Linked DNA regions of Marinomonas mediterranea MMB-1. The protein of the gene in region 1 interacts with the protein of each later gene in a pairwise test. Links are inferred from orthologs where the notes say so. Each region holds a gene or a part of one and is shown in the gene's direction. Other genes may lie near its edges.

Evidence for each region.
Region 2: the proteins of rplI (region 1) and lon interact in binary tests that used the Escherichia coli proteins (3 or more experiments, as listed by UniProt). The link is inferred for Marinomonas mediterranea MMB-1 from one-to-one orthologs.

The regions. Positions count from the first base shown.
Region 1 is NC_015276.1:3,576,585-3,579,820, reverse strand. The notes cover bases 216-3,125. They hold rplI (50S ribosomal protein L9), read left to right. Parts: upstream 216-1,402; coding sequence 1,403-1,849; downstream 1,850-3,125. Other genes in these bases: dnaB (replicative DNA helicase), read left to right, coding at 2,052-3,125; MARME_RS16395 (YybS family protein), read left to right, coding at 516-1,379; rpsR (30S ribosomal protein S18), read left to right, coding at 264-494; rpsF (30S ribosomal protein S6), read left to right, coding at 216-240. Outside these bases: more of rpsF, read left to right, coding at 1-215; more of dnaB, read left to right, coding at 3,126-3,236.
Region 2 is NC_015276.1:2,844,367-2,847,697, reverse strand. The notes cover bases 313-3,317. They hold lon (endopeptidase La), read left to right. Parts: upstream 313-623; coding sequence 624-3,011; downstream 3,012-3,317. Other genes in these bases: MARME_RS12945 (HU family DNA-binding protein), read left to right, coding at 3,133-3,317; clpX (ATP-dependent protease ATP-binding subunit ClpX), read left to right, coding at 313-430. In the rest of the region: more of clpX, read left to right, coding at 1-312; more of MARME_RS12945, read left to right, coding at 3,318-3,331.

The DNA.
Region 1 (3,236 bases):
GCTCACTATGTTCTTATGAACATCGAAGCTTCTGAAGCGGTACTAGCTGAGTTAAATGATACTTTCCGTTACAACGATGCGATCATCCGTAACATGGTTATCCGTCGTAAAGATGCGGTAACAGAAGTTTCTCCAATTAAAGCTGCTGAAAGCCGCGAAGATCGTCGCCCTCAGCGTGAAGAGCGTAAACCTGAAGCACCAGCGAAAGAAGAAGCTGCTGCTGAAGATTCAGCTGAATAATAGAATTTAATTAGGAGACTCTCATGGCTCGTTTTTTCCGTCGTCGTAAGTTCTGCCGTTTTACTGCAGAAGGCGTTAAAGAGATCGATTACAAAGATCTTGATACTTTGAAAGGTTACATCACTGAAACTGGTAAAATCGTACCTAGCCGTATTACTGGTACAAAAGCTCGTTACCAGCGTCAGCTAGCGACTGCTATCAAACGCGCTCGCTACATTGCTTTGCTTCCTTACACTGACAGCCACTTTAATTAATAGGTCTGTAGAAGCCCTGCTATGAGCGGTCTAGCTGATTGGGTGATGAAAAAGAGAATGAATGCCATTATATCTGTGGCTGCTTTCTCTGTCATCCCTGTTATGTTTTGGTTAGCCGCCGCCATTTTAGGTTTGGTGGTGCTTCGAAAGGGTGTAAAAGAAGGGATTCCTGTATTAGCTTGGGGAGGGCTGCCAGCTTTATTGCTGTGGTTCTTTCAAGGCGATGCAACAGCGCTAATGGTGCTACTGGATACTTTATTATTGGCTTATATATTAAGGCTGAAAGTATCTTGGAGTTGGGTGATATTGTCAGCAAGTTGGTTGGCAATTCTATCCGCTTGGTTACAACCGCTGATTATGCGGGATATGTTGGAGTTTGCGACTGAGCTTACACAACATATTTTAGCGAATCAGAATGGTACGGTTGGGCTCTCGAAAGAAACGATATTTCAAAAGTCTGTTATTGCGATATCGGTTGTTCAAGTTTTTGCTTCTGTTGGTGCCTTGTTTTTAGCAAGACGTTGGCAAGCGGGATTGTACAACCCTGGAGGGTTAAAAAAAGAGTTTCATGCTCTTAGGCTCCCTGTTCCGTTTGCTCTTGCGCTAGTCGCAATGGTGTTTATCGGAGAGAGTCTTGAAGGGCAGTTTGAAATTTTTGCCAAGGCGTCTATTCCTGCTCTTGTATTGCCTGGTTTGGCTTTGGTACATGGCGTTCTAGCGAAAAAAAGAATTGGGTTGGCCGGATTGGTGCTGTTCTATTTAATCGGCTTATTTATGTTGAATGTGTACTTTTTGAGCGTGGTGATGGTCTTGGCCATTATTGATAGCTTTGTAGATATTCGCAGTCGTTTTAAAGCGAACCCTTCCGGCTCAAACGAAAGCTAAAGATTTTATTAGAGGTGATCGAGATGAATGTTATTCTACTCGACAAAGTAAACAAGCTAGGTGGTATCGGTGACGTTGTTACTGTAAAACCAGGTTATGCTCGTAACTTTTTGATTCCGAACAACAAAGCTGTAATGGCGACTAAAGTTAACTTGGCGACATTCGAAGAGCGTCGTGCTGAGTTAGAAGCAAAAGCAGCAGCACGTACTGCTGAATCACAAACTCGCGCTGATGCGATCAATGGTAAGACAATTACTATTGAAGCAAACGCGGGTGATGAAGGTAAATTGTTCGGTTCTATCGGTACTCGCGATATTGCTGATGCAATCACTGCAACTGGTTCAGAAGTATCTAAATCAGAAGTTCGTCTTCCTGAAGGTGCTATTCGCCACACTGGTTCTTTCGAAATTGACGTTCAACTACATTCTGATGTAGTTGCTACTGTCACTTTGGAAGTAACAGCTCAGTAATACTCATAACATTTTTGTTATGGTATGAAGCATTAAAAAGGGTGTCCAAATTCATGGATGCCCTTTTTTTATGGTTGATGTTAAGCTTTGATTGACATCAATATTTAGGGGAGTTTCCCCTGATAAATATAATTCGATTCATAGATCTTCTAGTCCTATAGATTTTCTAGAGTCACAGATTTTCCATAAAGAGTGATAAAGCGTGCAAGACGACGACAGTGTAGCCAGCATTAAACTTCCACCATACTCAATTGAAGCCGAAAGGTCCGTTGTAGGCGGCTTGATGCTTGATCCTGAAGCTTGGGATCGAGTGTCTGAATTGGTTGTAGCAGATGATTTTTATCGCCCTGAGCATAACCGTATTTTCTCCGTCATAGCAAAACTCGCGGATGAAGTTGAGCCTATCGATGTAGTAACTATCGGTGAGCGTCTAGACAAGCGCGGCGAGCTTGAAGATGTGGGCGGCATGGCGTATCTCATTGAAATGGTTGAGGCGACACCCAGTGCTGCGAATATTGCGTCGTATGCGGATATCGTTAGAGAGAGAGCGTTATTAAGGCGTTTGATTTCAACGACAAATGAAATCACCGATAGAGCATTTCACCCAGAAGGCATGAACGCCGCTGAGGTGCTTGATGAAGCTGAGCGAAAAATCTTTCAGATAGCAGAAGGTGGTGAGAAAAAAGGCGGGCCTAGAGAGGTTGCGGACATTCTAAGCGCTACCGTCGACAAGATCGATGAGCTTTATCACCAGGAAGGGTCAATTACGGGGTTGAGTACGGGTTTTACGGATTTAGATGCAATGACGTCAGGTTTACAGCCAGCTGACTTAGTTATTGTTGCCGGTCGACCTTCAATGGGTAAAACTACATTCGCGATGAACTTGGTTGAAAATGCCGCTATGATCAGCGAACTTCCTGTTATCGTATTCAGTCTAGAGATGCCCGCAGAGCAGTTGATGATTCGTATGCTGTCATCGTTAGGGCGAATAGATCAAACTCGAATGAGGTCAGGCCAACTTATACAGGAAGACTGGGATAAGTTGATGTCGGCTGTAAAAATGCTGAAAGATAGAAAGCTATTTATAGATGATACGGGCGGGATTAGCCCCACTGAGATGCGATCTCGTGTCAGGCGTATTGCCCGAGAGCATGGAGGCGTTGCATTGATCATGGTCGATTACCTTCAATTGATGCAGATTCCTGGTTTTACAGAAGGGCGTACCAATGAAATTTCTGAGATCTCTCGATCTCTTAAAGCGATTGCTAAAGAAATGAGTTGCCCTATGGTTGCACTGTCTCAGCTTAACCGTAGTTTGGAGCAAAGACCAAATAAGCGCCCAGTAAACTCAGATTTGCGTGAATCTGGAGCGATAGAGCAGGATGCG
Region 2 (3,331 bases), 730 kb from region 1 along the record:
TACTTTCTCAGAAGCGATTCACCAAGTCGAAACAGAAGACTTAGTGAAATTCGGTCTTATTCCTGAGTTCGTTGGTCGATTGCCTGTTGTTGCTACCTTGTCTGAACTAGATGAAGAAGCGTTGATGACAATTTTGAGTGAGCCGAAGAATGCGCTTACTAAGCAATATCAGCATTTGTTTGACCTAGAAGGCGTGGAATTAGAGTTTACCGATGAGTCTTTGCGCGAAGCAGCGCATCTGGCACTTGAGCGTAAAACCGGTGCACGTGGTTTGCGTAGTATCCTTGAATCTGCGTTATTGGATTGCATGTATGAGCTGCCAAATCGATCGGATGTGGTCAAAATTGTCATGGATGGAGCCTCTGTTCGTGGTGAGTCGACGCCATTGATGCTTTTAGAAAAAGAAGATTCAGCCGCAAATAACGCCTAAAATAGACGGCGTATATGATTTTAAAAACCGAGTTGCGTTCGCTACTCGGTTTTTTTATGGCAAAGTATTTGCAAAATACTTACTAGAGGTTCAATACTTAGAACGAAACGCTTGTAATTTCTCCCTTTGTCCCAATCTCTATACAACAAAGCTCGTCGCAATTATAAGTCTGCGACCCGGATTGGAAAATAATATGTCAAATATGCTAACACTGCCTATGTTGCCGCTACGAGATGTAGTGGTTTACCCGCACATGGTGCTTCCATTGTTTGTTGGTCGCACAAAGTCCATTGAAGCGCTTGAAGCCGCTATGGATGACGACAAGCTCGTTTTTCTGGTTGCTCAACAAGATGCTTCTAAGGACGACCCCGTTCAAGAAGATCTATATAACGTCGGAACAGTTGCTAAGATTATGCAATTACTTCGTCTTCCAGATGGGACCGTTAAGGTTTTGGTGGAAGGCAAATATCGTGCAACGCTAAATGCCTTGTCCGACGGTGAAGAGTTTATTTCCGCTACGGTTGATGAGTTAGCCGCTTCAGACGAAGATCAATCAGAGTATGATGCGATTAGAAATGCTTTGCTTAAACAGCTTGATGACTATGTTTCTGGTAGCAAGCGTATTCCAAGTGAAGTGGTTACTTCCGTAAAATCCATCGATGATTTATCTAAATTGATAGATAGTATTACAGGTCATATGAGCCTGAAGCTGGAAGATAAGCAAAAAGTGCTAGAGTTGATCTCTCTCATTGAGAGAGGAGAATACTTGATGGGATTGATGGACGGTGAATTAGACATCGCCCATCTTGAAAAAAGCATTCGTAGTCGCGTTAAGAAACAAATGGAGCGCAGTCAGCGAGAGTACTATTTGAATGAGCAAATGAAAGCCATTCAAAAAGAGCTTGGTGATATGGACGAAGGAGGTAATGAGCTGGACCTGCTTCAAGAGAAAATTATTGAAGCCGGTATGACTGAAGAGGCTACCGAAAAAGCCGACGCCGAACTTAAAAAACTTAAGATGATGTCACCTATGTCTGCTGAGGCAACAGTGGTGCGTGGCTATATAGATTGGTTAATCTCTTTACCATGGAAAAAGCGCTCCAAAGTTCGCAATGACCTTGCGTATGCTGAAAAAGTATTGAACCAAGATCATTATGGTCTTCAAGATGTAAAAGAGCGGATATTAGAGTTCTTGGCCGTTCAGCAGCGTGTCAAGAAAGTAAAAGGGCCTGTATTGTGTCTAGTAGGGCCTCCAGGTGTCGGTAAGACTTCTCTTGGGCAATCGATTGCTAAAGCGGTAAATCGAAAGTATGTACGTATGGCGTTGGGTGGCGTTCGTGATGAAGCAGAGATTCGCGGACACCGTCGGACATACATTGGTTCGATGCCCGGAAAATTGCTTCAAAAGCTTGCAAAGGTCAAGGTTAAGAATCCGCTATTTTTACTCGATGAGATCGATAAAATGGGCATGGATCACCGCGGCGATCCCGCTTCTGCGTTATTGGAGGTGTTGGATCCAGAGCAAAACCACACGTTCAATGACCACTATTTAGAAGTGGATTATGATTTATCGGATGTGATGTTTATTTGTACATCAAATAGCATGAATATTCCGGGGCCGCTTTTAGATCGTATGGAAGTGATTCGTATTCCCGGGTACACAGAAGATGAAAAACTTAACATCGCGAAGCGTTACCTGTTGCCTAAACAAGTTAAATTAGCGGGCCTTAAAGATAAAGAAATCGCACTTGCTGATGACGCCGTGATGGACGTTGTTCGATACTACACTAAAGAGGCTGGTGTACGTGGTTTAGAGCGCGAACTTAGTAAGATTTGTCGTCGTGTTGTTAAGCAGCAAGCGTTAAGTAAAGATAAGACTACCGTTGAAGTGACGTCTGAAAATTTGGAAGACTTTTCTGGTGTTCGTAAATTCAGTTACGGCAAAGCGGAAGATAAAAATCAAATTGGGCAAGTGACTGGTTTAGCTTGGACGTCTGTTGGTGGTGAACTGTTGACGATTGAGGCCGCAGGTGTTCCTGGTAAAGGGCGTCACGTTAAAACGGGGTCTCTTGGTGATGTTATGCAGGAATCTATCCAGGCTGCTCTCACCGTTGTCAGAAGTCGTTCTCTTGCATTAGGCATTGATGACGATTTCCATGAAAAGGTCGATCTTCATTTGCATGTTCCAGAAGGGGCTACGCCAAAAGATGGTCCGAGTGCTGGTATTGCGATGTGTACTGCTATGGTTTCAGTGCTTGCTAAAGTGCCGGTCAAAGCGTCTGTTGCAATGACGGGTGAAATCACACTTCGAGGAGAGGTTCTTCCTATTGGCGGCTTAAAAGAGAAGCTGCTCGCAGCCCATCGAGGTGGGATTAAAACGGTCGTTATTCCAAAAGAGAATGCCCGTGACTTGAAAGAAATCCCTGACAATATCGTCGCCGATATGGAAATTGTACCCGTAAAATGGATTGATGAGGTGTTAGATGTTGCCTTAGAGTACATTCCTTCACCAAAAGAGGCAAAAACTGCCTCAACTAAAGAAAAAACTGTTGATGAACAAGAAACTGTAAGTCATCATTAGGTCAGTTCCCTGTATTGACAGGGCATAGGAAGGGCTTGTATAAATGCTCGACTTCTCGGAAAGCTTTTTTTAGCGCCGATGATAATACTAAGGAACCACGAAGATACTGAAGGGGTACAACGTGAACAAATCTGAATTGATTGATGCTATTGCCGCGTCTGCTGATCTTTCTAAAGCTGCTGCAAGTAATGCTTTAGATGCTACTTTAAAAACAATTGAAGAAGCACTCGTTAAAGGCGATCAGGTTACTTTAGTTGGTTTTGGAACTTTCCAAGTTAAAGAGCGTGCGGCTCGTACTGGCCGCAACCCTCAAACAGGTG